2 regions of the Lysinibacillus sp. BS3 genome follow, and region 1 is predicted to be linked to the other one. Evidence: riboswitches for the same ligand, from Rfam matches in the RefSeq annotation. Region 1 holds a riboswitch; the other holds the start of a gene.

Region 1 (16,616 bases):
TTGAATATTTACCAGCCAATGCACGGATCTATATAACTACACGAACTAATTTAGAACTTCCACTAGCAAAATGGCGTGTAAAAGGTTGGATACTAGAAGTCGGGACGGGTCAATTATGTTTTGATTTAGAAGAGCTACAATCTTTCTTTAATTCTGTTACTAATGATGAACAGAAGGATGCGCTGAAGCCTTTATTAAAGACTACAGGGGGCTGGATAGCAGGTATCCAACTGATAAAGCTATCAACAGGTGGAATGGTAGGTAATCTTAGTAGTGAAGAAATTTTAGCCAAAGCTAGTTCATATATACATGAGTACTTCATGCAAGAAATTCTTTTAATATTACCTCAAGAATTGCAAGATTTTCTACTAAGAACTTCCATTTTAAACTACTTAGATCCGAGTGTTTGTGGATCCATCACGAACGGATTATATAGTTTAACTACATTCTCAGAGCTGGAGAAAAATTGTTTGTTTATCGAACAAGTACAAGCTCATCCACCCGTTTATCGTTACCAAACTTTATTTAGGCATGCCCTACAGGTAGAATTTCAAAGGCAATATTCCTATGAAATGATTACCTCTATTTATTACGAAGCAGCCACTAATTTATGCCAAAGAGAAGACTATGTAGCGGCAATTGAGCTTGCTTTAAATGGCGAATTATACAAGCTTGCACATGAATGGATTCAAAAATATTTAGTCGAAATATTTGCCGAGGGACATACTCTATTATTCGGGCAGTGGATACAGAAATTAAGGAATGCTCAGTTTCCAGTAGATATTAATATGCTTGTCTTATATATTACTACTCTGTTTTCAACCCATGAAATTGATCAGGCGAATAAAATCATAGAGGAACTACTACTTAAACAAAATAAATGGAAATGGATGGAGGGTTTTCAGTTCATTGCTGTATCAAAAATCTTTGAAATTATACATGCTTATATAGGTTATATGAAAGATGGAGACATTGAAAAGGCAAAAGTAGGTTTACAAACACACGTAAATGTAAGAAAGAATAAGTCATCTTTATATCATATTTCTTTAAAATATAATCAATTTGAGCCTAGAATTTTATGTACTTTTGTAGGTGCAAAAGGAAAATTCTTACCAGTAGAAAAAATGGATGAACTGATTCACGTGTTGAATGAAAGTGAAATAAGGGAGCGAAATATTACAGGCGTTACCTATGGATTATTAGCTGAAATTTTGTATGAAATAAATGATTTAGATAGAGCAAGTAAAGAGTTAGAAATCGGTTTACAATATGGTTTACATTTTCAAGATCCAGGATTATTTATACCAATGTACTTATTAAAGGCTCGTATTTATATGACTAAAAAACAATTCGAAGAAGCACATCTGTTATTGCTTGAAGCTATGAAGGAAACCGATAAACCTTATTGGATAGGTATGCTCTATATTATGAAAGCACAATCTTATTTATTGGAAGGAAATATTTCATATGCACAACAGGAATTTTTTAGAGTGACGGATTTTATCAATTATAGAATTGCATCAAAAAATCCATTTTATTTATTAGTTCAAGGTAAAATTCTATATGCTAAAAATCAACTGGAGGAAGCATTGCAAATTGCTATTCGTTTAAAAGAAGGAGCAACTCAGGAAAAGCAAATCGTTACGCTTATTGAAGCGGGCTTGCTAGAAGCCATTTGTCATTTTTCACTTGGTAAAGAGGATTTCGCTTTAACAGTATTACATGATGCTCTTGAACATGGAGTGTCCTATGGGTATTACCGTACATTTATAGAGGAGGATTCTATCTGGCCATTACTTAATAAATACTGGCGTCTACGTCAGCATAATAAGGGAGATACATTTAAGTCAGTGCCGTTAGCCTATGTAAATAAACTATTATTAAATGACAGCACAGAAGATGAGTTTTTCACTAACTTTACTGCAAGAGAAAAAGATGTTCTGCAATTACTCGCAGAAGGTGCTTCTAATAAGGAGATTGCACAACAATTGCAGCTGACAGAGGGAACAATTCGTATATATTTAACAGGAATTTACAGTAAAATAGGTGTGAAATCTCGCACGAAGGCCATTTTATGGGCAAAAGAATGGCTAGGCTTTTAAAGTTGTTAAAGAGAAAGGAGGTCTACATGTGCCAAATATTTTATTAGCCTCAAAAACAACAGTCCCTCAAACGGGCAAGCAAATTATTGAGCGAGAACGATTAAATGCCATTCTACTCCAGTCAACAGCAAAACTTATAGTAGTACAAGCGCCAGCAGGGTATGGTAAAACCACTTTTCTAAGTAGTTGGTTTCAGCAACTTGAGACGGCAGTAGCATGGTATACGGTGGACCAAACAGACAATGATCTAAATCGCTATTGGAAGTATTTAATTCATACTATTGGTCACTCATTACAGCCAGAAGCTGCCTCTCGGATTAATTCTATACTCCATGCACAACCACAGTTACCATTAGAGTTTTTAGTGGACTCTCTCTTATATGAATTATCGCTATCTACTAAAAAGATTCATATTATGATTGATGATTATCATCATATTCATAATATTGCTATCCATCAAGCGATGACTCGACTAATTGATTTCTTACCTGAAAATTGCTTTATTTATTTGACTAGTAGATCAACTATTTCATTACCTATTGCAAAGTGGAGATTAAACCATTGCTTGCTTGAAATTGGTTTGGAGCAACTTCTTTTTACGTATGAAGAGACAAAAGAATTTTATAAAAATTTAAATAAAAAGCTGGATGTAAAGGTATTTCAAAAGGTTTTTGAGATAACAGAGGGCTGGCCAACAGGGTTGCAATTAACTAATTTAGCGGATTTTCATAATGTAGAAAAAGAGTTAAAAGAAAGTAATTTATATGTGTTCCAATATTTAATGAGTGAGGTTTTTTCCAAACTAGCACCATCCCTCCAAATTTTTCTTCTTTATACTTCACTTTTGGAACAATTAACCGCTGATACATGTAATGTCCTAACAAACCGTACTGATGCTCAACTAGTCTTATTAGAGTTTGATCAACAAGGATTATTTATTAGTAGAGTAGAAGCAAAAGAGCAGGTTTTTCGATATCACAACTTATTTAGAGAAGCATTGCGCCAAGAATTGAGCAATCGTTTTACTCAGCAGGATATTTTGTATTTATATGAAAAGGCAGCTGTAGCATTATATAATAATGGAAATTTTTTATCTGCTATAGAGCTTGCTTTAAGCGGCAACGTATTTATGTATGCTGAACAATGGATTCAGGAGCATCTTGTAACATTTCTTTCCTGTGGACATTCAACATCTTATGTAAAATGGATTGATACATTTTTGTCTAATGGCTATGAGGTACACCCAGAGTTGATGGTAATGTATGCCTATACACTCGCAGCATTACACAATTTAGAAGATGCTTATCGGACGATCCTAGACCTAGAACAAAAGCATAGGTCTAATCAATGGATGAATAAAAGTGAGTATGCATCTGCTGTCGATGATTTTCTAGGTGTGAAAGCCTATGTCTTTGTCATGAAAAACGGAGATCTTTCTCAAGCTGGGGAATATATTCGACAAAGACTGGAGAGAAATCCAGTTGATTCCAAATGGGACGCAATATTTATACAATATAATCAAACAGAGCCTATGTTGTTTAGAACAAATATCGGATCTCGAGGAAAGTTACTTTCAGATGAACAGGCTATGTCTTATTTTGCTAAGTTTAGAACAGGGAAATTTAAAAACTTAAGTATGACGGGCTATAGCTATGGCGTGCGTGCAGAAAAATTATATGAGTGGAACCAATTTGCTGAGCTATCAATAGAATTAGAGGAAGCTATACGTTCTGGACATCAATTTCAAGATGCAGGATTGTTAGTACCGATGTATATTCTTAAAAGTAAAATAGCCGTGTTAGAAGAGCAATATATAGTTGCTCAAGGCGTTTTAGATCATGCAATTGAAGCTGTCAATGAACGCCATTGGATTGATAGTATAAGAGTAATGAAGGCACTTTTATTTTTACGTGAAGATAATGTTGTCCAAGCAGAACAGGAGTTAGCTAAGGTCAAAGTAGATAAGGATTTTACATTTTATTTGCTAGTAAAAGCACGTTATTTACTCATGGAAGGACATCTACTAGCAGCGCAGCAATTGATTATACAGGTGCAATCACAGGCGCAACAACAAGAACAGCTATCTACTCGTATAGAAGCGACAATTTTATTAGCCATATGTTTGGTTGAGCAAGGACAAGCAGATGAGGCGTTAGAAAAATTACACCAATCCTTGAAATTAGCCGAACCATATCAATATATCAGAACCTTTATAGATGAGCCTCAAACATATGCTTTATTAAAAAAATATGCCGCTATTCGAAAGCAATCTTCCAAAAAGGAGTGTAGGGAGGTTTCCATGAGCTACGTTGAGCACTTGCTCCAATGTGCTCAAAAGTATAAGCAAATTTCACCATTGGCTTCCCTTACAACTCGTGAACAGGAAATATTTACATTATTATCAAAAGGTGCTTCTAATAAAGAAATAGCCGAGCAGCTATTTTTATCGGAAGGTACAGTAAGAGTCTATCTCTCGGGGATTTATAGTAAGTTAGGTGTTAAAAATCGAGCACAGGCAATATTATTAAACACGCTGGTATAAGGTTATCCGTTATCTTTTTTAGGTAGCGGTCTTTTTTTTTACATAAAACAATTAACATTCCTCAATAGTGGAAGTATCTTGAATTTTCTAAGATAAAGGGAGGAGAATACTTGATTTTAAGAGGAAGGAGCGAGAGGAATGAAAAGAATCTCGAACATGATGATTGTTCTAATATTGCTCTTTTTCCAATATGGGCAAGTTCCAGCCTCTTATGCGAATGAGCATAATGCTATTGAAGAAGGAGCGGATAGTCATGCTAAAAAGAGCCTTAACAAAAATCTAGTTGGTAATGCAAGATTCCATACAGCGCCAAATGACACGGGCATAACACTTGTAGCCTATGGAGGGGCAGGAGGGCATGTTGATATTCCAGCTGTTATTAACGGACAGCCCGTTACGATAATAGGGGAATCTTCATTTTTTAATAAGAATGTGACAAGTGTAACTATCCCTGAAAGTGTGACTAAAATAGGGGATAGAGCATTTTTGATGAATCAGATCACGACTGTGACCCTCCCTAATAGATTAGAGAGTATAGGTAATCTAGCGTTTTTTGACAATCGGTTATCGACTGTCTATATTCCTGATAGCGTAAAAACAATAGGAGCAGAATCATTTGCGAATAATCAGCTAACAGCAGTGACAATTCCAGATGGTATAACAAGAATTGAGAACAGTGTATTTTCGAGGAATAAATTAGAAAGTGTAACCATTCCCAGTAGCGTGACAAGTATAGGGAACTACGCGTTTTATCAAAATCACTTAACAACCATTATTCTACCTGATGACTTAAAGAAGATAGGGTTCTATACTTTTTATGGTAATAACCTGAAAGAAGTGACTATTCCTGAAGCAGTTACATATATAGAAGATTGGGCATTTGCCTCTAATCAGTTGCATTGGGTTTACTTTAATAGACCATTAGTGCTGCAGCCTAATACATTTAACTACCAAGGTGACAGGTTTGATGGTTGGTATAGTGATTTGGCATGGGCAAAGCCGTGGGATGGCAATGTCACACAGCCAACAAAAATTTATGCAAAGGGAAATGCGTTAACATATACACTTACATTTGAGCCAAATAGCGATACAGCTATTGATGAACAGCAAATACTGGCTGGAGAAAAAGCACTTGCCCCGGCAACTCCGATAAAAGATGGCTCTCAATTTATAGGCTGGTATAAGGATGAAGAATTGACTGTGCCCTGGAGCTTTGATACAGATGTGATAACCGGAAATATAACTTTATATGGAAAATGGGCAAAAAAACCATACACTGTTATATTTCATACAGATACAGACACAATAACAGTCGAGGTATTGAATGGAGAGCTATTAGCCAAGCCATCAGATCCAACGAAAGTTGGCTATACATTTGCAGGTTGGTATAAAGACGAAAAGCTGATGATACCGTGGAACTTCGAGATCGATAAAGTGACAGAGAGTATGACGTTATATGGAAAATGGCTAACAAATGAATACATCATTACCTTTTATACAAATGGAGGGACGGTAATTTCTCCTGTGACAGCTAAGTATAATGAGGTAATAGATGAACCACTGTTCCCGACAAAAACAGGTTATAAATTTGTAGGCTGGTATAAGAATGAAGAGCTGACCAAACCATGGAGCTTTGATACTGATAAAGTGGTAGAAGATACAGCGCTTTACGCAAAATGGGAAAGGGAAGCTGTACATTATATTCTCGACTTTGCATCAAATGGTGGAAGTGCTATATCGCCTCAAAGGATTACTGCTAATACAACCGCAATGCAACCAATCACCCCAATAAAGGTAGGCTATACATTTGCAGGTTGGTATAAAGATGCTCATTTCACAAAAGTCTGGAATTTCCATACAGATATAGTGACCGCTAATACTACTTTATATGCAAAATGGCAATGGCTAGCAAACGATTCGTCAGGTGGTGGAGGAAATTCGTCCCCAACACTAACAGAGCCAGAAACGACAGAGCCAACCTTATCTCAAAAACCAGAACCTAAACCTGAAGATCAAGCTAAGCCACAACCAACCGAGCCAACACCCCAAACAGAGGCAAACATTACTTTCTCCGATATTCCTCAGGGCCATTGGGCATGGACGATGATTCAGGAGATGGCAAGGCAGGGCATTATTACAGGCTATCAAGATGGCTCCTTCAAGCCAAATGCACCAATTCAGCGCCAACATGTTGCCCTGATGTTAACCAGAGCATTAGAGCTAGAACCGAAAAAAGAGGCGTTTATATTTGAGGATATTCCTGAAAGTCATCTCTATTTTGAGGAAATTAAGCAAGTGCAACAAGCAGGACTGTTTGATGGCATAGATGGAAACTTCCAACCAAAAACTAATATGACACGTTCACAAATGGCCAAAGTATTGGTAGAGGCTTTAAACTTAACAGCCCATAAGAAGAAAACATTTAATGATGTATCTGCAGCTCATTGGGCATACAATTATATTGCTATTCTTGCGTCAAACGGTATCACAATAGGTGATCAAGGTAATTTTAGACCTAATGATGCTGTTACACGGGCAGAATTCGCAATCTTTTTATATAGAGCCCTCTCTCAATAAGAAAAAATCCCATCACTGGTGTGATAAGACTACCAATGATGGGATTTTTGTATTTACCTAAAAATAATTAACATTCCTCAATAGTGGGAGTAAATAATTACCTTTAAGATGAAGAAGAATTATTTCATTTTTAAAGAAAGGAGAGACTATATGAAAGCAAAAAGTGTTAGATATGGAATATGGTTTACACTATTTATCTTCATGATGTTAGTGAAAATCCCTTTTACTTTTGCTAATGAAGCTGATTATGATGTGGAAGATAGCCCTGATGGATCGATAACTATAAAGGCATACACAGGTACTGGCGGAGACATGGTAATTCCTCATCAAATACAAAAGAAAATCGTAACAGGGATAGACGCTTGGGTGTTTACTAATAAAAATCTGACAAGCCTCACGATACCAGAAACAATAACAACAATTGGTGCTTATGCTTTTTATCAAAATCAGTTAACAAGTGTGACACTGCCAAGTAATCTAACGAACATTGGTGATGGTGTATTTTCCTTAAACCAACTAACAAATGTGATACTTCCAAATAATCTAAGTAGTATCGGAAATTATGCATTTTCTGGAAATTTGCTTGAAAGCGTAGATATACCTAAAAGTGTTATTAGTATAGGAGATCATGCATTTTCAACGAATGATATTGTCAATGTGAAAATTCCAGAGGGTGTAAAAATAATAGGGTCAAATGCATTTGCAAGGAATGATATTGAAAGTTTAGAGATACCAGAAAGTGTGAAAAGCATTGGAGATGAAGCCTTTTCAAATAATTACCTCAAGGAAATCATTATATATTCTAAAGATGTTGAAATAGGTGATGATGCTTTTATAGGGCATAGTCCTAACCTTGTTATTTATGCTCCAGAGAATTCTTCTGCAAAAGAGTATGCAGATAGGTTGAATATAAACTTTCAAGGTATAAATTCTCCAGATCCTGTCAATGAAGCGGATTATGAGTGGACAAAAAATAGGGATGGGTCAGTAACGATTAGAGATTACATAGGTACTGATATGGCAATAACCATTCCAAGTCAGCTAGATGGCAGGGTAGTAACAGCAATAGGTAGTGGAGCATTTGGTGAAAAAGGTCTTACGCAGGTAATTATACCAGACAGTGTAACAAGCATTGGAGATGTAGCATTTGCAGAAAATCAATTAACGTATGTGAAACTACCAAATAACCTTAAAAAGATAGGTGAAGGTGTATTCTTTACAAATAAACTTACTGCTATAGAAATACCAGATCAAGTTACTCAAATTGGCTCATATGCATTTTTAGATAATGCACTTGCTACAGTTAAGCTGCCAAATCAACTTAAGACAATTGGGGATTTCGCATTTATGGAGAACCAATTAACAAACATTGAGTTACCAGCAACTTTGGAGACTATAGGAGAATGGGCGTTTTCAGATAATCACATAACCTCTTTAGTAATACCTACTAGTGTCGTAAGTATAGGAGCGTATGCATTTGCTACCAATGAACTTTCAAATGTAACGATTCCCTCAAGTATAATAAGTATAGCGGAAAGTGTATTTCTCGATAATCAGCTTACAAGTATAGAGATTCCTAGTAGTGTAACGAATATTGGTAGATGGGCCTTTGGGAAGAATAGACTTAGTAGCATTGAAATTCCTAAAAATGTAATGACTGTAGAGGATAATGCCTTTAATGACAATAATCTTAAACAAGTGAAAATATTATCGGATGCAACGATTCTTTTAGAAGATATTTTTAATGCAAATCCAAGTAATTTAATTATTTATGGTCATGATGCATCGACTGCTCAAGCCTATGCCAATCAAAATAATCACCAGTTCGAGTTACTTACTTATCGAATTATCTATCATGGAAATGGCTCTGAACAAGGAAATCCACCAGTAGATATGAATATGTATCCAAGAAATACTCCAGCAACGATCTTAGATAATATAGGATCTTTAGAAAAAACTGGCTATACATTTGATGGTTGGAACAGCACTAACGTAGGAGATGGTATAGATTATACAGTCAATAGCATTGTTGATATTGAAGAATCCAATCTTGCCTTGTATGCGAAATGGAAAGCAAATTCATATGTTGTCACATTTAATACAAATGGGGGGACAGCAATCAATCCTATTACAGTAAATTATAAGGCACTAGTAAGTAAACCAGTAATTCCTATAAAACCAGGGTATACATTTTTAGGCTGGTATAAGGATGCTCAATTCACCACACCATGGAATTTTACAACGGATATGATAACACAAAATACAACCTTATATGCAAAATGGGAAAACGTCGTCGCACAGTATACGGTGGATTTCGAAACAAATGGAGGAAGTACAGTAGCATCACAGAAGGTAACAAAAGATACCTTAGCAACAAATCCAGTAAATCCAACAAAGGCAGGCTATACATTTACAGGCTGGTATAAGGATATTGAACTGACGATACCATGGGATTTTTCTAAAGATGTAGTGAAGTCCAATATCACCTTATATGCCCATTGGGTAACAGACGGTTCATCGGGTGGTGGAGGAAGTATATCTCCGAATCCATCCCCAATACCAGGGCCAAACATACCTGAAAAACAAGAACAAAAACCTGAAGAACAAAAACCTAAACCTGAAGAACCAATTGATCCACAACCAACAGAGCCAGATATCATCTTCTCAGATATTTCTCAAGGACATTGGGCCTGGGCGATGATTCAGGAGATGGCAAAGCAGGGCATTATTACAGGCTATCAAGATGGCACCTTCAAGCCAAATGCACCAATTCAGCGCCAGCATGCTGCCCTGATATTAACAAGAGCATTAGCGCTAGAACCGAAAAAAGATGCGCGAGAATTTAACGATATACCTAAAAGCCATCTCTATTTTGGGGTAATCGATCAGGTGCAACAAGCAGGTTTGTTTGAAGGCATAGATGGGAACTTCCAGCCAACTACGAATTTGACACGCGCTCAAATGGCAAAAGTATTAGTTCTTGCCTTTAATTTAACTTCATCGAATAAAGATACTTTCGAGGATGTGCCAAAAACACACTGGGCACACAACTTTATCGCTATACTTGCAGGAAATGGGATCACAATTGGAGATAATGGCAACTTTAGACCAAATGATCCTGTAACACGTGCGGAGTTTGTAACATTTTTGTATAGAGCTTTGCATCAATAATTAAAAACCTCACCAATGGCTATCCATAAAGCTTTTGGTGAGATTTTTTTGTTCAAATTATTAACATTACTCAATAGTGCGTAAGGATGTAAATTATTATGCTAATAGAAAAGGAAGTGTTTCTATTGAAAATCGTTCGTCTTGCCTTCTTCATATTATTCTTAAGTTTAGCTTTTGTATCGATTAAACTTTCAATTAAAACGGATGAAAGGAATTATGATTGGCGTAATAACTCTGATGGTACAGTGACAATTATTCATTATAATGGTCCACATATTGAGTTTCCCTTTCCAAGCCGTTTAAATGGCAAAAAAGTTGCTAAAGTAAGCTCAGGAATTTTTGAGAAAAGGGATATTTACAGCTTTTTACCGAAAGTTTATTAGTTAAAGACGTACCCTGTGTCAAAAAAAGAAATGTATTGTCTTTCTCATCATTTTCTAATTAGACTTTCACCACTTGTATCGTATACGATGAAAAGAAAAGGCGAAGGACGGATTCGACATGACACATCGAATTTTAATTATAGAAGATGAAGAGAATATTGCGAGAGTGCTACAACTGGAGCTTCAATTTGAAGGATATGAGGCAGCAATGGCTCATACAGGAGCAGAAGGCTTACTACAATACCGTGAGCAGCAATGGGATTTAATTTTACTTGATATCATGCTACCTGAGATGAGCGGTATTGATGTGCTAAAGCGTATTCGTGCAACAGAATCCCAAACACCTGTTATCATGCTAACTGCTAAAAGTGAAGTAGAGGATAAGGTAAAGGGCTTGGATTTAGGAGCCAATGATTACGTGACAAAGCCTTTTGAAATTGAGGAGCTACTGGCACGAATTCGCAATGCACTACGGTTTTCGCAGAAGGTAAATCCAAAGCAAGTTGCACTTACATTTGGCCATTTATCGATAAACGAGCAAACAAGGGAAGTTGTGTATTTTGATAAGGAAATTCAGCTGACACCCCGTGAGTATGATTTGTTGTTCTATTTACTAAAGCATCCTAAACAAGTACTGACAAGGGAGCAAATATTAGAGGCTGTGTGGGGCTATGATTATTATGGGGATACAAATGTTGTGGATGTTTATATACGTTATGTACGGCAAAAGCTTGAGGCTGCTAATCCAGCACCTCTTATCCAAACAATTCGAGGTGTTGGATATGTGCTAAAGGAACATAGTTATGAGACTTAAAACAAAAATTCATCTACTAACAACATTGCTTATGCTAGTTATTATAGTGGCAACAAATAGTGGAATTTATTTGTTGTATGAGAAATTTGCCTATGATACGGAATATAATCAGCTCCAGTCACGGGCAAATGATTTAAGCTCTACACTGAGTCAGTTAAATGCACAAACCAACCTACAGCAAGTATTAAGAGCTTATATGCCAACGGATGGTGCTGTTTATATTTATGATGGTGAACGCTTGAAAACAAAGGTTCAAGCTACCCTTGAAATGCAAGAAGTCCCTGCCATTACCTACACTATGCCTGCTATTTGGATCGACGGAACGGTAGTGGACATAACATTACAGCAATCTATGGAAGAAGTAGAACGGACATTAGATTTGTTAAAGGTCATCTTAGTGGTTGTATCTGTTGTTGCAACGATTCCAATTTTCCTAGCGAGCTTGGTACTTGGGCGACTTATTTTATTACCGCTAGAACGTTTAAATGAAACCATGCGCAAAAGTGCATCTACTGGGAAATATGAAAAAATAGATACTACAGAAAAAGGTGGGGACGAGTTAATAAACATTAACCGCACTTTTAATATAATGATGGAGAAGCTTGAACAACATTATCAAAAGCAACAAGAATTTGTATCAAATGCCTCTCACGAGTTAAAAACTCCTATAACTGTCATTGAAAGTTATGCAAAACTACTCCTAAGAAGGGGTTTTGATAATCGTGAGGTTGCTCAGGAATCCTTACAGGCCATTGCCAATGAATCATCTCGTATGCATGAAATGGTGTTGCAATTGCTAGAACTAGCTAAAAACAAAGAGCAATTGGACGTTCATTTCGAACAACTAGAGCTTGCCCCTTTCTTAAATAAAGTAGCTTCACAAATGGAACAGGCTTATCATCGAACATTTAGAATTGATGCGCAGATACCAAAATTTATTTATAGTGATGAAAAAATATTGAAGCAACTACTTTTTATTTTGCTAGATAATGCTAGGAAATATAGTGAGGATGAAGTACGTATTCAAGCCACTGAAACAACCAACCATGTACGTATTACCATCCAAGATTTTGGTATTGGTATTCCGGTCGAGCATATTCCTCATTTGTTTGAGCGTTTCTATCGTGTAACAGAGGATCGTAATCGTAAAACAGGTGGTTCAGGGCTAGGGCTAGCAATAGCACACGAACTGGCACAACAATTAGGTATAACGATAGATGTGAAAAGTAAGCTAGGGGAAGGCTCAAGCTTTACTTTATGTATACCAAAGGAGGGACAGCAATGAAAAAGTGGATGTTAGTAATTGTTGTTATTATCCTTCTTTGTAGTGGAGTAATTTGGTTTGTTCAACATCGTTATTTTTACGTTCAACCTCTTAGTGAAGCGCAGGCTATTCGGCATATTGAGACTATCTACAATGGTCATGTTACACAGGTTGAAAAACAAGGAAGCACCTTTGAAATGCTTTTTACGCGTGACGATGTCAAGTATGGAGCTATACTCGATGTTACGACACAACAGGTGACTGATCTAATCCTGAAAGAAGGACATAGTAAATTACTATTAACAGAAAAGCAGATCAGACAAATGGTTAAAAAGGAATATGGAGATGTAGAAAGCGTTATGCTTACAGACGCCATTTACACTGTACGTGTTGAAAATGAGGAAATTCAAAAGGATTTAACGTTTGATGGTTATACTGGCGAACTACTGGCTGAGAAAAAGGTTGAGCCACAAGAACAACCTATCGAAGAGCCTATTATTACTGAGCAACAGGCCATTCAAATAGCTCTTAAGCAATTAAAGGGTGAATTGGATTCAGTTGATTTTGAAGAAACCTCAGAAGGTGGTTATTATTTAGTTGAGATTGAAACGCAGGAGGACGAAGCTACATTTCAAATTCATGCTGTTTCAGGAAAAGTACTATCTGTAACATGGGATGACGATCATTAAATCATTCTCATGAAATTCTAATGTTCCTCTTATAGTTCTATCATCTTCACTTGGTAAGCTAAGTTTAGATAAAACAAAGGAGAGATGAACATGAAAAAAATGATCATGATTCCAGCACTAGTAATTACACTGGGAGTGGGTGCAGCGATTGGCTCGACGACTTTATTATCAGGAAATGCCCAAGAAAAAAAGGTCTTATCCATGCAGGAAATTGAGAAGAAAGCTCTAGCGGTAGTGGATGGTACAGTTGCCAATATCGAATTTGACCAAAATCAGTTTAGCTCTATTTATGAAGTAGAGGTGTATACAGATACAGAAGAATATGATTTAAAATTTGATGCTTATAGTGGAAAATTACTCAAGCAGAAAAAGGAACGTCTAGATGACGATGATTGGGATGATCATATTCCTGCTACGACTACTACAACAAAAATAATTACAAAAGAGCAGGCTATCAAGACAGCCCAAACAAAAGCAAAGGGTAAAGTGACAAAAATTAAGCTTGATGATGGTGTATATGAAATTGAACTGAAAGATGGTCAATATGAATACGAAGTAGATGTGGATGCAGTCTCTGGGAACATTATCGACTTTGAACAAGGCTTTGATGACTAATATAATTGAGCTGTCTTAAAGGTAGAATATACCTTTAAGGCAGTTTTTATTGTTTGTATTGTGGGTATTGACTAGGTATTCAGGAAATTTTCTTTAAGAAGCGGTTATTTATATGTTCAAAAAAAGCCTATGCTTTTACTCAAAAAAAGAGAAAAATTTTCTTCTTTACTTTTTCAATTAGCAGGCGTAATATGACATCATTATAAAAGTTTCAAATTTCTAAATCGCTGAAGCAACTAAACGCGGGGGAACCAATTTTGATGGATGGCATAGCCATTCTTGGGGTGAATCTCTTCCTTGTGGAGGAGTAGGGCTACTCAGGCCCGAATCCGACAGCTAACCTCGTAAGCGTTAAGAGCAGAAAAGTGGAGCTTGGCAGACGGATGAGCGTCTACAAGTCTTATTTAGTGATGACTTGTAGGCGTTTTTTGATGTAATTTAGAAAGGCGAAACACATTCTATGAAACTAGAAGGTGTTTATCAATGAAATCCTCATTCAAACGTTATGTAATCGGCAAACCATTAAGATCCGATGCGTTAGGGGAACAAAAGCTCAGTAAAACAAAGGCACTGGCCATATTATCGTCAGATGCATTGTCATCAGTAGCCTATGGACCAGAACAAATTTTAATTGTCCTAATGACGGTAGGTACAATGGCGTTTTGGTATTCTTTACCTATTGCCGCTGGAGTGGTTATTCTACTCGTGGCACTGATTTTATCCTATCGTCAAGTTATCTTCGCCTATCCACATGGGGGAGGCGCCTATGTCGTATCACGAGAAAATTTAGGCGTGAATGCAGGTCTTGTTGCAGGGGGTTCTTTGCTTGTTGATTATATTTTAACGGTAGCAGTAAGTGTGTCGGCCGGGACAGATGCCATTACATCTGCATTTCCAAGTCTTCATGCTTATAATGTACCCATTGCTATTATATTTGTGATTTTCTTAACGATTTTAAACTTGCGAGGTGTAACAGAGTCAGCTTCTATCTTGGCGTACCCAGTTTATCTATTTGTAGGCGTTATGCTGTTGCTAATCGGGATTGGGCTCTATAATGTGGCAACTGGACAGGTGCCTGCAGAGCTACATCCAAAGATTGGCACACCAGTGGCAGGGATTAGCCTATTTATTTTATTAAAGGCATTTGCTTCAGGAAGCTCAGCGTTAACAGGAGTAGAGGCTATTTCTAACGCCATACCTAATTTTAGAAATCCTGCTCCAAATAATGCTGCTAAAACGCTTTTAGCAATGGGTGCCATTTTAGCCGTTTTATTCATCGGGATTGTTAGTCTAGCTTATTTTTATGGCGTTGCACCAACAGCAGAAGCAACAGTCGTTTCCCAACTAGCAGAAGCTAGTGTTGGTCGGAATTTTCTTTATTATATTGTACAGGGCACAACGGCAATGATTTTAGTACTTGCCGCAAACACAGGATATTCAGCATTTCCCTTGCTTGCTGTAAATTTATCGAAGGATGGTTTTATCCCACGAATCTTCCAAATTCGTGGGGACCGTCTTGGCTATTCAAATGGTATTTTAATGCTAGGTATTGCAGCCATTTTTTTAATTATACTTTTTGACGGGGCCACAGAGCATTTAATTCCGCTCTATGCAGTAGGCGTATTTATTCCCTTTACATTAGCGCAAACGGGAATGATGAGAAAATGGTGGCGCGAAAAACCTAAAGGCTGGGTAGCAAGATTTACAATCAATACAATTGGAGCTGCTATCTCTTTCATCGTGGCAATGATGTTTTTTGTGACAAAAATGCCTCAAGTATGGCCAGTGTTTATCTTTTTACCAATTATTATTTTTGTATTCCATCGCATTAAGCAACATTATCAAGCTGTTGGAGAACAGTTAAGATTAAATCATGAGGAACTGGCTACTATTGAGGGGAATGTTTTCATTGTGCCAGTAGCTGGTATAACAAAGGTGGTTGAAAACTCCCTACATTATGCCAAATCACTTAAGGTTAATAAAGTGATAGCCTTTTACGTAGCTTTCGATCAAGCAGATGCAAAAGCTTTTGAAGAGAAGTGGAACGCCTGGCAACCTGATGTACGATTAGTTACCTACTATTCACCATATCGCAGCATTACACAGCCATTAATTAAATTTATTGATAAAGTAGAACATCAATGTACGAAGACAGGTCATAAAGTTACAGTTGTTATCCCTCAATTCTTACCGAAAAAAGGGTGGCATCATATGCTACACAACCAATCGAGTCTTCTCATTCGTACATCACTGTTATTTCACAGAAATGTCGTCATTATGACAGTACCGTTCCATTTATCAAAATAATGCTAGCAAGCTAGAAAATAGTCTGTTATAATCAGTACGTTGATTGAAAACACGAACGTTTACAATTAAAAAGTTCCAGAATACCATTAAATTCCGAAAAATCAAACTTTTTTTGGTGAGAGATAGTAGCCCTTACCGAATAAAGTGATAAA
Region 2 (16,616 bases), 1.9 Mb from region 1:
GAGCCAGCAGAGGATATTTTCACATGGAATGAAGAGGAAGATATGACAGAGTCTATCACAATTACCCCTATAAAAGAAGGTACGGGTAAATTAGTGATTACTGGATTGACTGATGATTCAGAGGACTTTATTGACATTTTTTATTTAGTACATGTCAAAAATGTAAATGGTAAGCTGAAGGTAACACTTGAAGAAGTAGAAGAAGATGATTATATCGAAAATTTACCACTCGATTTGTCTGAGAGCAAATTACCATTCATACCAACAGAGGTGACGGTTCAAAACGCGAATGGACAGCCACTCGCTTCAAATTTCTATAACTTTAATCAACAAGATCAAACACTGTCCATTTCGCAAAATGGACAATACATTGTTACATTTTCAGATGGGACGCAACAACAAAAGATGGCCGCAGATGTGTATTCCTATGATTTTGTTCGCAGCATTGATTTATATCATTTGACAGATGAATTAATACTGACAGCGCAAGAATTACCTTTCGAACCAACACATGTAGCACTCGAAAGCTTTGGTTTTGAGCCAGTGCCTGTAAAAGCGACAATTCTTGACGGGCAACTACATATTACGCCAAAAGCTGAAGGTCTAGCGATTCTCCATTTAACAGGTAAAAACAATGAAACATCATACCTTTATATTGAAAGTAAAAAAATTGCTGGACAGTGGGCCTTTTTAGTGACAGAGGATGAGGATGAATTTTAAATAACGTGAAATGCCAGATGAACATTATGATTCATCTGGCATTTTGTCTTTCGAGCGTATTTGCAGTTCAGGGGTACGTTCTAGTTGCTCTATAAATTTTCTCGTCTTAAACCGAATACCGGTTTGTTCTTCATAGATGGTTGTTATAATTTTTTTAATGAAATATTTTGTTTCTTTTTTTAGTTCTATTTTTCCAATTTGGTCGATAGGAACAGTGTAGAACATCCTGATAAGTTTCAGCTGTGTTGGCGTTAAGCGAATGATATAGGGGTCATGCTGATAACAGCGATGGCATAAGAATCCTCCTTGAGCAAAGGAAAAAGCGAATTCCCCATCTACTGCGCCACACGCAGCACAGGCATGTAAAATAGGTTGTACACCTGTATAGGGCAACATTTTCCATTCAACAAATAGCGTAATAGCTTCAGGATCGTAGCCATCCTCAATTGCTTGTAGTGCATGTAGTAAAACATCGAACGCAAATGGCTCTGGCTTTCCTTCTTCCACAACTCGCTCCACTAATTCCATAATATAGCTAGCATAAGCAGTAGCCATAATATCCTCACGAATATGGCGCATTGAATTTAAATGTTCTCCCTGTTGCAAAGTTCCCATGCCTGTATGATGTTGTACCATAAACATCCCATAGGTAAAGGGTTGCGTGATGGAAGCCAATCTACTAGAAGGTTTTTTTGCCCCTCTAGCCATCGTAGCCACTTTACCAGCTTCCCGAGTTAGCAAAATAACAATCTTATTAGATTCCCCATAAGCGCGAACCTTTAATACAATCCCCTCCCATTTATGAAGCATAATCCCCCTCCTTTCATAAAAGAACTATCCATGCAAAGAGAGCTGCCCAAAATAATTTTGGACAGCTCAAAAATAAAAATGATCAAATACTTCTAGATCCTTTTGTGCCTACAAGAAGAAGTTAACCTAAAACCGTCACGTCAAAATTTGGCGTCTATTCCTGATTCAACGGGCCATGTTCGTCAACGTTACAATTCATTGGCTAAGCCAGTAAAAACTTAATATTCATCATCACGGAATCCAAAATCACGTAAATGTGTAGCTTTATTACGCCAATCTTTTTGCACCTTTACCCATAGCTCTAAATAAACTTTAGACCCTAGAAGCATTTCGATATCCTTTCGCGCACGTGTCCCTACTTCTTTTAGCAAGGCTCCACGTTTTCCAATAACTATCCCTTTTTGAGAATCACGCTCCACAATAATTGTAGCCGCTACATGAATTTTATCCTCATTTTCTTCATCACGACGAATTTTATCAATTACCACCGCGATAGAATGGGGAATTTCTTCACGCGTTAAATGTAGGACTTTTTCACGAATAAGTTCAGATATGATAAATCGTTCAGGATGATCTGTCACTTGATCGGCTGGGTAATACTGAGGTCCTTCTGGTAAATACTTCGCCAATGTCACTAATAAATTTTCAACATTATTGCCTTGTAGCGCAGAAATCGGTACAATCTCCGCAAAGTCATAGCGCTCTTTATAGCTCTCAATAATTCCCATTAGTTCATCTGGATGAATGGCATCAATTTTATTGATGACCAAAAAGACAGGTGTTGGGTTTCCTGCTAGCATTTCTAGAATAAATTCATCACCTTTACCGAGTTTTTGCTCAGCATTAACCATAAACATAATAACGTCTACTTCACGCAATGTGTTTTTAGAAACCTTCAGCATGAAATCGCCTAGTTTATGTTTTGGCTTGTGAATACCTGGTGTATCAATAAAAATCATTTGGCTATCATCTGTTGTTAGTACGCCTTGTACTTTATTTCGTGTTGTTTGTGGCTTATCACTCATGATCGCAATTTTTTGGCCAATGACACGATTTAAAAATGTCGATTTGCCAACATTTGGACGACCAATGATGGAGATAAAGCCTGATTTATAGCCATTTTTAGTTTCCTGCATTCTCTAAATCCTCCGTCGTAAATGCAAACGGTAGTAATTCGCCCACTGACGTTACCGTCACATCACCTTTTAAATTCGTTAAATAAACAGGCATAGTTGGAGCACAAAACTCCATCATGACCTGGCGACATGCTCCACATGGGGCGCATGGTCCGTCTGTATCAGCTACAATGGCAATGGCCTCGAATTCGTAAATCCCCTCCGATACTGCCTTAAAAAACGCTGTACGTTCAGCACAATTTGTCATACTATAGCCTGCATTTTCAATATTACAACCGTGAATAACCTCTCCATCTTTAGTTAGTAGAGCTGCCCCTACTTTAAATTTTGAATAAGGAACATAGGCTTTTTCACGTGCCTTTTTTGATTCTTCTAATAATGCATGCATATCCATTGTCATCTATACTAATTCTCCCTCACATTTATGGTTTATTTTCAATTAGAAGACACTCATTTCCATTAAAACCATTTTGGCAGAAAGATGAGTAATCCGATTATAGCACTGAATAGCGCAAATACAAGCACTGCACCTGCTGCAATATCTTTTGCTTGCTTAGCAAGCGGATGTATCTCTGGGGAAGCTAAATCGACTACCCGTTCGATAGCTGTATTCATCATTTCCAGCGCAAACATTAGTGCTATTAATAGTAGCACAATATACCACTCCATACGAGATAAACCTGTCAAATAACTAGCCAGTATAACAATGATTGCACTTACTATATGTGATTTCAAATTTTGTTCTTTACTTGCAGTTATGATGCCTTCAAAAGCATAGCCAAAAGATCGCAAGTATTTTCGCAAATTCATCTAATCTCGACCTAAGCCAAAAGTTTGGAGAATCTCATCTTGCTTTGCAAACATCACTTTCTCTTCTTCTGGCTCCATATGGTCATAACCAAGTAAATGTAAAAAACCATGTACAGCTAAAAAGCCTAATTCTCGCTCAAAGGAATGATTATATTCCTCTGCTTGCTCTTTTGCACGATCAGTCGAAATAATGATATCACCTAATACACGTGGCATACCTTCAAAAGTTACTTCAATTTCCCCTTCACCTAGCTCCTCTAGTGCAAAGGAAATGACATCTGTTGGTTGATCTTTGCCACGATATTCACGATTAATATCTTGAATTGCCTTGTTCGTTACAAACGTCACCGAAACCTCTGTTTCTGGCTCAATATTTTCTACACTTGCAGCATGATGTAATAGCTTTTCAACAAGTTCGATATGTTGTGCTCCCACTTCATTTGTTTCATCCGTAAAATCAATTGTTAAAATCATAGATCCTCCTACTTATCTGCCTTTGGATATTCAATACGTGAATGGAATATCCCATTCAACGTTTCACAAAGTACTCTCTCTATACATTTTAACTCTTTTATTGAAATATCGCATTCATCAAACTGATTATCTTGGACGCGATCATCGATAATCGCTCGTACTAGCTTCTGAATTTTCTCTGCATTTGGCTCTTTCATAGAACGTACTGCTGCCTCGACACTATCCGCAACACTTATAACAGCTGCTTCTTTTGTTTGTGGTTTGGGCCCTGGGTATCGGAACTTTGCCTCATCAATATTTTTTCCTTCTTCCTTTGCTTTAAACAAGAAGAATTTTAACAAACTTGTGCCATGATGTTGTAAAGCGATATCAATAATTTCTTGGGGCATTTTATAACGTTTTAACATATTGGCACCATCTGTCGTATGGGCGATAATAATCTCTGCACTTGTTTCAGGTGGTAACGAATCATGCGGATTGATGCCCGACATCTGATTTTCGATGAAAAAGGAAGGTCGTTTGGTTTTACCAATATCATGATAATAACAACCTACACGCGCTAATAAACCGTCAGCACCAATCTCTTCACACGCAGCTTCCGCTAAGTTCGCTACCATCACACTATGATGATATGTCCCTGGAGTTTCCATTAATAATTTTTTTAATAATGGATGGTTGGGATTGGATAGCTCAATTAAGCGTAAAGACGAAAGCAAGCTAAACGCCGATTCAAAGAATGGTAAAAGTCCCATCGTTAATGCCCCTGAAAGCAAGGCTGATAACATCGCCGCTATTAAGTAAAATGCTAATTCTGGTAAGCCATAGGATGATTGTGTCATTAACAAATAAAACGCAATAAATGCCATGTTTACAAGGGAAATCACACCAACCGCATGTAAAATATGTGAGCGTTTTTCCACACTACGCAAAAAGAATAGGCTTGCAAACCCTCCGAATATGATATACAGCGTAATTTCCATTTGCATAACTGAGGAATAGCCTTCTTGAAAAATTACCCCTGCTGAAGCAGCCGTCATAACTGTAATTAATACGGCTGCTCGCTCATCTGCTAGCAATCGTACAAGCATCGTCGCTAGTGCTGTCGGAAATAAAAAGGCAATCGTCACATCAAAGCCACTAGAAACTAAGCTAATAAATTTCATTAGCAAAATAGACAAGCTATAAACAATCACTGTGACTAACAGTGCATTACGTTTTTTTCGTTCGTTCGTCTCCCAACGCTCAAATAAAATATACATAAACATCATTTGTAGTAGCGTTAAAATAATAAGCCCTGCTATCGGCTTAAAGGAGGCTTTATTACTAACCATCCCTAATAGCTCTAATTGTCTAAAAGCCTCATTGTCAATAATTTGGCCTTCTTGAACAATAATCTGACCTTGTAAAATTCGTGTCGGCTCTACACTTTCTTTGGCCTGCTGTTTTCGAATCTTTGTTTGTTCTTCGTTAATTGTTTCATTTTCAATAATGCTTGTACGTCCTATTAACACGACTGTATTGAATATTTTATCAGGATATCCTCGTTGTCCACGAATCTTTGTTTCAAAATCATTTTGTGCAACAAAGACGTTCTCTGGTCGGATGGATTTTTGTAAATATTCCTCTACAAATTTAGATAATTGCGTACTTGTTCTAGTTAAATCATCTTCACTTTGTACTAATAGACCTTCCAGCTGAGAATCTGTAAAAATTAACGGCATCTGGTCTTCGTCAATGGATTCAAATTTTTTTCGAAGCTGTGTAACCTGGTCTGCAATAGGAATAGGTTCCTTACTATTTGCAACATCTTTTTTCACTTCCAAAACATAATCAAATAATGATGTTACAATCGCTGCTCTTTGCTTGGCGACATCCTCCGAAAATTGATAGACTGAATCCACTGCATTGGCAGCTTTTTCTCGCTCTAGCTGTGTTTTATAAGTGTCTTCAATCGTTTTAGTAGATCGTACGGTTTCAGGCGCAAGCTGTAATGGTTTGAAATCATATGTAACTCCTTTAACATTGCCATACATGAACCCAAATTGTAGGCCACCTGTTAAAATGAGAATGATGATAAGAAAGTAGCGAAAACCGATAAGCTCTGTAAATTTTCGAAGTTGTTTCTCCATCTGGCACCTCCTCTATCTACCTACTATCATACCAATTCAACATACATTTTTCTCGAAAAATGTATAAGAAAGCAAAAAACAGCTATGCATCTTCGCATAGCTGTCACATTTTTTTCCATATTTTGATTAAATTCGTGGTTTAGGTTTTAACTATATGGATGTTTTAAACCTCGTTGCCCCTGTCGCTTCGCTTTCGGGGCAGACTTTAGAATTGCTACGCAATTCTAAAGTTGCTGTTCTTCGTAGGCTTGAATGATTTTGGCTACGATTGGGTGACGTACGACATCGCCTTGTTCTAGTACTTGGAAATGAATAGATTTAACATACTTTAATGTACGTTCTGCTACAATCAAGCCAGATTCTGTATTTTTGGGTAAGTCGATTTGCGTTTTATCACCTGTGATGACCATTTTAGAGCCGAAGCCTAGACGAGTTAGGAACATTTTCATTTGTTGATGTGTTGTATTTTGTGCTTCATCTAAAATAACAAAGGCATCATCTAATGTACGGCCACGCATATAGGCTAAAGGGGCGATTTCAATCGTTCCGCGTTCAATTAGCCGCTGTGTTTGTTCTGAGCCGTAGATGTCGTTTAAAGCGTCGTAGAGAGGTCGTAGATATGGATCGACCTTTTCCTTTAAATCTCCTGGAAGAAAGCCTAGAGACTCTCCAGCTTCAACAGCAGGGCGAGTTAAAATAATTCTCTTAACATGGCCGTTTTTAAGTGCCTGTGTTGCCATGACTACCGCTAAATACGTTTTCCCAGTACCGGCTGGACCAATACCGAAAACAACGTCTTTATGACGGATTGCTTGTATGTATTCTCGTTGACCAATTGTTTTTGCACGAATTGACTTACCTTTCGTCGTGCGTGCTATTTCTTCATCATATAGTTCTGCAAAATACTCGATTGTTCCTTTTTGTGTCATTTCAATAGCTGTTGTGACATCACGTTGATCAATATTAATTCCTTTGCGAATGACCTTCAATAAAGCATGCAGAAGAAATGTTGCCTGTTCCTTAGCATTTTCTTCACCCGCAAGTTGAATTTGTTCACCACGCGTAATGATATGAACATTAAGTGCTTCTTCAACTAATTTCATATTTGCATCGGAAATACCTAGTAGCATAACCGCTTCATTTGGATTATCCACCTGTAATACAGTTAACTGTTCTGACATAATCATTCTCCTTGTAGGCCTTGTATTGGACTTGCAATGTTTTCATTGACTAAAAATAGAACTTTCCCTTCAACTGTACCATTCCCCCACTTTGCCTGTAAAAGGTTTTCTTTCTTGATGATTGTTTTTGCAGGTAACGAACGTAATACTTTTTCATGCAATAAAGGAATCAGCAATGACTCAATTTTCGATTCATCCAACTCTACTTGCATCGTTTTCGTCTGTTGCTCCTCTACAATTGAAACATAGGGAGATAGCCAATTCGGTAAATCCTTTCTTTGTACATAATCCACCTTTTCCTCATGTATACCCTTTATCAACACTCGCCATTGCTTTTGCTGCAAGGTTTCCACGGTAATTTTTGTTGGAATTTTAAATGAACATTCAAGCCAATAGTCTGCATAAACCTCTCCCTTCGCCCCTACAAAAACTTGATCTGTGCCACTTTCTAATACACCACTTACGAGGACGTCACCCTCGTAGGCTGTATCATTTACTGAAATTTTTCGCTCGCCATGCTGTATATTAAAGTGTGTAATGACACCACTTTTCGTTGCTACTATATGGGAGGCTAATTTATCAGTTGTTTGCTCTGTTTGTTTAGGTGATTCTTGTGGTCTCAAAATTACTCGTCCGCCATGTTTATCAATATGAACCCATGATAGCTCTCGGTGTTGCTCTAACAGCTTTTGTCGTATAACCGTATTGGAAGGTAACTTTTTTTGAGATAAAGGGGTTTCTAATTGAAAGGTTTCATGAAAGGTCTTACCTAAACGCTGCTCTAGTTCTGGTGTTGCGGCTTCTATGTCCACTCGCCATATGACTTGTGCACAAAGAATTGGAATAGCAATCATAAAGGCTAAGCCCAATAAAGTCCAAATTTGCGCTCGAAAAACTTGAAGCTCATCTGCATAAAATACAGCCATTTTTAAGCGAAAACGTCTTCGTACACGGCGAATTTTTGGTAGATAATGCATCGTCGTTTCAAAGGAAACTTCCTGCTCACGAAAGACAACACGCTTTAATGGGACATGTTGAGCGTGCAATGCTTGAATAAAAGGATGAACATTTTCATGGCGCTTTATACGTATAATAATTGGCCGATTATTCCACATTTTTGCTCACACCCATATTCTTTGTCATTTTCATATGAAGCTCCTGTAGATTGTCAACAGTGAGATGTAGCATTTCTTCTTTGAGCGCATTGATTGTCACTGAATCCGCATTGACAGTAATATGATAATCTGCATAGACAAACGAACAGGTCGTCGCATCTGCATGAATAAAACGGTAGGGTCCAATAATTTTTAATGATTCGTATTCTAACAACTCAAGTAGTGGCGTTAATTGAAATAATTTTTTCATAAAAAATGCCTCCTTCTTCGGCAATATATGCATCGAAAAAGGAGGACATGCTAGTTATTTTCTTTTTGATTTCGGTGGCCCTAATATTTCAGCCATCACGATTGCTTGCATAAGATCATTTTTAGATTGAGGTAGTTGTAAAGTCGAATTTGTGCCAACTGATTGCACTTCTTTTTTTCCAGCAGCTAATCGTCCTCGACCTTCTCGATTAGAAGAACGGCTAGGGATATCTGCTGGAATGACAGCTGGAGCAACATAGCTTGGTATTTCCCTTTTCACTTGTTCTTCAACAAATTTTTTAGGCTCCTCGACTTTCTCATTTTCTGGAATCCAATCTCCTATAAATTCTCGTGCAAAATCTTCAAAACTCTGTGCTTTCCCAGTACGATGTGGTGCTTTCTCCGTAACTGGAGGCTCCACCACGGTGTCTTTATTAAAAGGAGGCATCTGCTTCTGAGGCTTTTTATTTTTTGATTTTCCGAAAATAGAGCTGACTATGGCAATTATGGCGAAGATTATTAACTGTTCCATATGTTAGTTTCGCTCCTTTCCGTTATTATTAAGCATTGGGTTCATTTTTTTCTGGTTTATCATTGCTTACTTTTGAGATAGAGTCGCGCATCGCTGTATCTGCTTGGATATTGCGATAGTTCATATAATCCATAATGCCAAGATTACCAGAACGTAAGGCTTCAGCCATCGCTTGTGGTACTTCCGCTTCTGCTTCTACTACTTTTGCCTTCATCTCTTGAACACGTGCAATCATTTCTTGCTCGTTTGCTACAGCCATTGCACGACGTTCCTCAGCTTTTGCTTGCGCAATGTTTTTATCAGCTTGTGCTTGTTCAATTTGTAATTCAGCCCCGATGTTTTTACCGATATCTACATCCGCAATATCAATGGATAAGATTTCAAAGGCTGTTCCTGAATCCAAACCTTTAGATAAAACCGTTTGTGAAATCATATCTGGATTTTCTAATACTTCTGTATGACTAGTAGCCGAACCAATTGTAGAAACGATCCCTTCCCCTACACGGGCAATAACTGTTTCTTCACCAGCACCACCGACTAAACGCTCGATGTTGGCACGCACGGTAATACGAGCCTTTGCTTTTACCTCAATCCCGTTCATTGCTACACCTGAAATGAAAGGTGTTTCAATAACTTTTGGATTAACAGACATTTGAACAGCTTCTAATACATCACGCCCAGCTAAATCAATTGCTGCACAACGTTCAAATGACAGCTCAATATTGGCACGGTGAGCCGCAATTAAGGCATTCACTACACGGTCAACATTACCACCTGCTAAATAGTGACTCTCTAACTGATTAATCGTTACAGGTAAACCTGCTTTATGTGCTTTAATCAACGGATTAACAATTCGAGAAGGGATTACACGACGCAATCGCATCCCAATTAATGTAAAAATGCTCACACGTACACCTGCTGCTAATGCAGAAATCCACAATGCAACGGGTACAAAGGTAAAGAATACCGCAAGCACAATGAATAAAATAACTAGTCCAGCAATAGGACCAATCAAAGCTAAATCAAAACCCATTTTCTATTCCTCCATCTCTTTATCTGTTTGTCTCACAACAATGCGTGAGCCTTCAACTTTAATAATTTCTACATGTTGATTGGCATCGATATAGCCACCTTCTGATACAATATCAATGCGTTCACTACCAAGTACCATTGTTCCAGATGGACGAAGTGGTGTAAGCGTTTTCCCAATTTTTCCTAACAGTTCTGTGCGATTCACATTGGATACATACCCTTCTTCTGTCGTGGTTGCATCCATTAACACAAGCCTGTTTAAGACATGCAGTTTTTTTCCGAAAAATTTCATCAGAATCACCATTCCTATCATCGCTATCACAAGCGCAATGAGAATTGCTACTATCATTTGCATCATATTTGCACCTGCCAGTATCAGACTTAGTACTATTAAGACACCACCTAAAATACCAACAATTCCACCAGGGACAAAAAACTCTGCAATTAAAAGGGCTAAGCCAACAATAAATAACAATAATGTTTCATATCCCGCAAAGCCGGCCACCATATGTCCAAAGAAAAATAAACCAAGTGCTGATAAGCCCATTATACCTGGAACACCAAATCCTGGCGAATAAAGCTCCATCACAAGTCCTAAGCTAGCGATAGACAATAGAATAGGTACAATGATGGGATTTGTAATAAAACGAGCTAACTTTTCAGAAAAGGTTGGTTCAATGGGAACAACATCACTACCATTCAAGTTGGTTACTTCTAAAAGCTCCTGAAAATCGTTAACCGTCCCTTCAGAATATTTAACCTTTGCTGCCTCTGAGGCTGATAGGGTTAACAAATTCTTTCCGCCAGCACGGTATTCTGGTAGTTCATAGTTGGTATCTGCCATTGCTAATGCATACTTAGGGTCGCGCCCTGACGTTTCTGCTGCTGCTTTCATTTGAGCAAGCCAAGCGCTATTGGCCTTTAGGTCGGCTGCATTACCTGCTGAATCGATAACTGCCGCTGCACCGATTGTTCCATTTGGAACCATGTAGATCTCATCCGCATGTAAGGCTAAAAACGCTCCTGCTGAGTGCGCATCCTTATTAATATAAGCAATCGTTTTTATTTGCGTTGCATCCATAAGCATGGCGATATCGCTTGCTGCATTCACAAAACCGCCAGGCGTATGTATTTCTAAGATAATCGCCTCTGCATTGTTTTCTTCAGCCTCTTTAAAAGCTCGTTCTAAAAATGCATGAAGTCCTCGCTCTACTTCATTATGAATCGGAACATGATAAACCTTATTACTGGCTAAAGCCGAAGTTAATGGAAACGCTAACAAAAGAGTCATCCATATCACTAGTAAATAGCTGAGGATTCTCCGTTTTCGCATCTTTTTCCCTCCCTTCTAACATGCCTCTCCTCTGTATATACGGTCAATCATGCGAAAAGTTTCACAAATCTTAAAAAATTTATTAATTATTTATCATTCGATCTAATGCCAATTACTAACACTTAGTATGTGCAAAAAAGCCGAATGAATCAAAGTGATTTCATTCGGCTTTTTCATATGTACGTAAAGTTGAGCAATGTAAAATACCTGAAATTAATCAAAAATGTGATTAATTTCAGGTATAACTTTGTCTGCTCAGTGAATCATACAATTGCGTGTTATGAACGTAGGGATTTTTAATGGGAAATTAAATTACCACTTACGTTTACGTGCAGCTTCTGATTTCTTTTTACGTTTTACGCTAGGTTTTTCGTAGAACTCGCGCTTTCTAACTTCTTGAATTGTACCACTTTTTGATACAGTACGTTTGAAGCGGCGAAGAGCATCTTCAAGCGATTCGTTTTTGCGAACGACAGTTTTTGACATCTCTCTTTCCCTCCCTCCGAACACACGTCAATACACAATTAGGCAAATCACCTTCTGTTGTGTACTAAAAAATTATATCGTATTGTCTAATAATGGTCAATAGAAAGTATGCGAAATTATCAAGTGAATTTTTGGTTTTATTTTTGCTCGAATTATTCATACACAATTCGCCCACAATAAAAATAATTACATTTTCCTAACAATTAAGGGGTTTACAAAAAATAGAATAAGGGCGTAGAATAATCACATTCAATTTCATATCGGCCAAATCTCAACTATTTGAGAACGGAGGAACCAATCTTTTGGGGTTAATTCTGCTTTAGCAGAAGGGATGAGAAAGCTCTTTCGCCATCCTACCCGTCAGCTAACTTCGTCGGCTAAAGCGAAGGAGGTCGTTATTGACCACCATTATTAGCATGCTTTCTACCCTTTTCATGCTCTAATCGTAGGTCTTTTTATTATGCCATCTAACAAACAGTTGTTTACTATTCAGAATTGAGGGAAAATTAAATGAACAATTTTAAAAGAGCATTAAATCCTCCCAAAGTTCTTGTATTGGGCTTTGCCCTTATCATTGCCATAGGTACGTTTCTTTTAACAATGCCATTTTCTACTGAGGATGGGAAGGGTTTGCCCTTTTTAGATGCTTTATTCACTGCTACATCAGCTACTTGTGTCACAGGTTTAATTGTAGTTGATACAGGTGATACCTTCTCTATTTTTGGCGAAGTGGTCCTTTTATTCTTAATCCAAATTGGCGGTTTAGGATTTATGACATTTGCCACATTATTATTTTTACTGCTTGGAAAGAAAATTTCATTAAAAGAAAGACTGCTGCTTAAAGAAGCATTTAATAATATCTCCATTGCTGGTCTTGTTCGATTAGTGAAAAGAATATTGCTCTTTACAGCATGTATTGAAATAATCGGTGGTCTAATTCTATCGATTCGTTTTTCTTTTGATATGCCTATTGGAAAGGCCCTTTATTTTGGATTTTTTCATGCCATATCCAACTTCAACAACGCGGGCTTCGATTTAATGGGTGGCTTTAACGGAATGACTGCCTATGTTGATGACCCCTTTGTTGTTTTCACCATCTGTGCTCTTATTACAATCGGTGGATTAGGCTTTATTGTGATGAATGAATTGTATGAATATCGTGTAACTAAAAGGCTTTCTGTCCATTCAAAAATAGTCTTAGTAACGACACTTTTGCTCACTGTTAGCGGAACCATTTTGATATTTTTGTTTGAGTATGGCAACCAAAAAACTCTTGGACCATTATCCGAATGGGGTAAAGTATTAGGTTCCCTTTACCAAGCGGTTACACCACGAACTGCTGGCTCCAATACACTGGCTATTGGGGACTTAACGCATTCTACATTATTTTTAATGATTCTTTTCATGTTTATTGGGGCAGGCTCTGGGTCGACTGCTGGAGGTATTAAAATCACAACCTTTGCTGTTTTAGTAGCTACTATGTGGTCACAAATTCGAGGAAAAGAAGATGTCGTTCTCTTTAAACGTAGAATTGTTACTGAAACTATCTTAAAGGCTTTGACGGTTACAATGTGTGGAGGATTAATTGTTGTAGTCGTGACGATTATTCTCAGTATCACGGAACAGCATCATAGCTTTATGATGTACTTATTTGAGGCTACCTCTGCGTTTGGTACTGTTGGTCTTTCGATGGGCCTAACTCCAGAGCTAACACCTGCTGGTCGTCTTCTTCTGATTATTACAATGTTCGCAGGAAGAGTAGGACCATTAACCATTGCTTTTGCCATTGCAAAACGAAGAAAAAAAGAGAGTTTCCGCCACCCAAAAGGAAATATTATGATTGGATAACCAAATGAGAGGAAGACAGAACGCTATGACCATTAAACAATACGCTGTGATTGGCTTAGGTAGATTCGGAACAAGCGTCGCTCGCAGATTGCATGAAGCTGGACAGGAAATATTAGGAATTGATATAAATGAAGAAAGAGTAGAGGATGCCGAACCCTATGTGACTCACGCTGTGGTTGCAGATACAACAGAAGAAAAAGCCTTAAAATCGATTGGTATTGGTAACTTCGATTGTGTTATCGTAGCGATCGGTAATGATATGCAATCTAGTATTTTAACCGTCTCTTTATTAAAAGAGCTAGGGATCAAAAAAGTGATCGCAAAGGCACTTGGTAAAAGACATGGACAAGTGTTAGATAAAGTAGGAGCTGATTGGATTATTTACCCAGAAAGAGATATGGGTGAACGTGTAGCTAATCAACTCCTATCCCCAAATATGTTGAATTATATCGAATTATCAAAGGAATACAGCATTGAAGAAATTATGATTCCTTCCAAAATGGCTGGACAAAACCTTCGGGATTTAGACTTGCGCGCAAAATATAACGTCAGTGTAATTGCGATTGTGCGCGAAGGTGAAATTATTATCTCCCCTTCTCCTGAGCAAATTATTGAAAAGGAAGATTTATTAGTAATGATTGGTCATCGAAAAGATCTTAGCTTATTCTCAAATATTCAGTAACCGCAAAAAGGCTGTGTCAAGTTCACCTTGATACAGCCTGCCATTTTTGTCTTAGAAAACTTTCTTTTGATCTCTATCATCTTTTAAAATTTCAACAGCCTCTCTAAAGCGCTGGGAATGAACAATTTCCCGTTCACGTAAAAACTTCAAGCTATCATTTAAATCCGTGTCATCTGATAAGTCAATAATCCATTGATATGTGGCACGTGCCTTTTCTTCGGCTGCTATATCCTCATACAAATCCGCGATAGGGTCACCCTTTGCTTGAATATAGGTTGCTGTGAATGGTACCCCCGAGGCGTTTTGATAAAATAGAGCCCGATCGTGATTTACATAATGATCACCCAATCCAGCTTCTTTCAGCATTTCTGGTGTTGCATCTTTTGTTAGCTTATAAATCATCGTGGCAATCATTTCTAAATGTGAAAATTCCTCTGTTGCTATATCGGTCAATAACCCTACTACTTTGTCAGGAATCGTATAGCGCTGATTCATATAGCGTAGAGCTGCTGCCAGTTCCCCATCCGCTCCTCCATATTGTTCAATTAAAAACTTTGCAAGCATTGGGTTACATGTACTAACTTTTACCGGATACTGGAGTTTCTTTTCATAATACCACAAAGATTTTTCCTCCTAGTCTTTTGTTTAGACTTGCCATGGCCATGGTGTATCAATCCAGTTAAAAGGATAATTCGAATAGCTTCTCCCAAAATTCATGAGTGGTCCATATTTTTGCTCAAAATCAATTTTAAGTTTCATACTTTTCTCTGTATTTTCATTAAATTGCTGAATGGCGTCATAATCGTGTGGATGAGTGTCTAAATAGAGGTTTAATTCAACAATGACGAAATCAATTGCTTGTATTTCTTCTAATTGCTTATAAAATTCGGGCGGCATCTTTTTAGTCATGCTTCCTCCCTCCTTTTAGGGGAAATGGGTATGGGCTAAACAACTGTGGCCATAGTGTTCCTGCCATTAGCGCTTCTCTGGCGGTTGGAAATTGTGGAAGTCCAGGTGGTTGAAAACCCATATATAGTTGTGGGGGTGTTGCATAATACTTAACTTCTATAGGCTTACAAGGATCAAAGGGGCTAATATAGGGCCTCCAAGACTTATACTGTGTAAACATGACATCCTCCTTTCTGTATTTACATTCATCAGTGGAGTATATGTGTATAGAAAATTATTATGCTGATTAAACACAAAGAAGCCATAAGCTCATGTCAATGTACACATGAGCTTATGGCTCTATAAAAAGATAATATTAATAGTTGGAGTCTGCAATTAAACCATTCATAATAGCTACACCAGAGCTAGCCCCAATACGAGTCGCACCTGCTTCTACCATTTTTTTCATGTCCTCTAAGCTACGAACACCACCTGATGCTTTTACACCAAGTTCTGGACCTACAGTTTTACGCATAAGCGCGATATCCTCTGCTGTTGCTCCACCAGTAGAAAAACCTGTAGATGTTTTCACATAGTCAGCACCCGCTGCTACAGCTAACTCACATGCCTTCACTTTTTCTTCGTCTGTTAGTAAGCATGATTCAATAATGACTTTTACAAGTGCGCTATCTTTAGCTGCTTCTACCACTGCTGCGATATCTGCTTGTACAAGGTCATAGTTTTTATCTTTTAACGCACCGATATTAATAACCATATCTACTTCTTTTGCACCGTTAGCAATGGCGTCTTTTGCTTCAAATGCTTTGACTGCTGGTGTATTGGCACCAAGTGGGAAGCCGATAACCGTACAAACTAACACGTCTGTACCCTGTAATAATTCACTGCTTCGCTTTACCCAAGTTGGATTTACACAAACAGAAGCAAAGTTAAATTGTTTAGCTTCAGCACATAATTTTTCAATTTGTTCTTTTGTTGCCTCAGCCTTTAATAATGTATGATCAATCATACGTGCAAAATTTTTTTCCATTGTTGAACGCTCCTTCATTAAACAAGATGTACGTACCTCTTCGAATCATATCATTTTTTCGCGATGGCGTCTAATTTCTTTCTATATAATGAACACCCAAATATAAACATTCCAGAACGAGTCATGTTTATCTGAAGTCCTCA

Evidence for each region. A riboswitch is a leader RNA that binds a small molecule or an ion and turns the genes downstream of it on or off. The one in region 1 is predicted to bind cyclic di-AMP.
Region 2: another riboswitch for cyclic di-AMP. It lies ahead of AAJG31_RS21565 (TrkH family potassium uptake protein); the one in region 1 lies ahead of AAJG31_RS12065 (APC family permease).

What each region holds. Positions count from the first base shown of each region.
Region 1 is NZ_CP154860.1:2,446,537-2,463,152, reverse strand. Features, by position in the region: gene AAJG31_RS12110 (LuxR C-terminal-related transcriptional regulator) at 1-2,102, shown strand, start outside; gene AAJG31_RS12105 (LuxR C-terminal-related transcriptional regulator) at 2,131-4,644, shown strand; gene AAJG31_RS12100 (InlB B-repeat-containing protein) at 4,783-7,221, shown strand; gene AAJG31_RS12095 (leucine-rich repeat protein) at 7,372-10,392, shown strand; gene AAJG31_RS12090 (hypothetical protein) at 10,491-10,775, shown strand; gene AAJG31_RS12085 (response regulator transcription factor) at 10,894-11,589, shown strand; gene AAJG31_RS12080 (HAMP domain-containing sensor histidine kinase) at 11,579-12,874, shown strand; gene AAJG31_RS12075 (PepSY domain-containing protein) at 12,871-13,542, shown strand; gene AAJG31_RS12070 (PepSY domain-containing protein) at 13,633-14,157, shown strand; cyclic di-AMP (ydaO/yuaA leader) riboswitch at 14,373-14,522, shown strand; gene AAJG31_RS12065 (APC family permease) at 14,641-16,464, shown strand.
Region 2 is NZ_CP154860.1:4,327,996-4,344,611, reverse strand. Features, by position in the region: gene AAJG31_RS21635 (S-layer homology domain-containing protein) at 1-720, shown strand, start outside; gene recO (DNA repair protein RecO) at 745-1,530, opposite strand; gene era (GTPase Era) at 1,749-2,666, opposite strand; gene AAJG31_RS21620 (cytidine deaminase) at 2,653-3,066, opposite strand; gene AAJG31_RS21615 (diacylglycerol kinase family protein) at 3,126-3,476, opposite strand; gene ybeY (rRNA maturation RNase YbeY) at 3,477-3,950, opposite strand; gene AAJG31_RS21605 (HD family phosphohydrolase) at 3,959-6,079, opposite strand; gene AAJG31_RS21600 (PhoH family protein) at 6,304-7,260, opposite strand; gene AAJG31_RS21595 (sporulation protein YqfD) at 7,263-8,375, opposite strand; gene AAJG31_RS21590 (hypothetical protein) at 8,365-8,625, opposite strand; gene AAJG31_RS21585 (hypothetical protein) at 8,680-9,156, opposite strand; gene floA (flotillin-like protein FloA) at 9,185-10,189, opposite strand; gene AAJG31_RS21575 (nodulation protein NfeD) at 10,193-11,521, opposite strand; gene rpsU (30S ribosomal protein S21) at 11,834-12,007, opposite strand; cyclic di-AMP (ydaO/yuaA leader) riboswitch at 12,260-12,401, shown strand; gene AAJG31_RS21565 (TrkH family potassium uptake protein) at 12,518-13,855, shown strand; gene AAJG31_RS21560 (TrkA family potassium uptake protein) at 13,881-14,537, shown strand; gene AAJG31_RS21555 (manganese catalase family protein) at 14,589-15,158, opposite strand; gene AAJG31_RS21550 (spore coat protein CotJB) at 15,183-15,446, opposite strand; gene AAJG31_RS21545 (spore coat associated protein CotJA) at 15,439-15,666, opposite strand; gene deoC (deoxyribose-phosphate aldolase) at 15,802-16,473, opposite strand.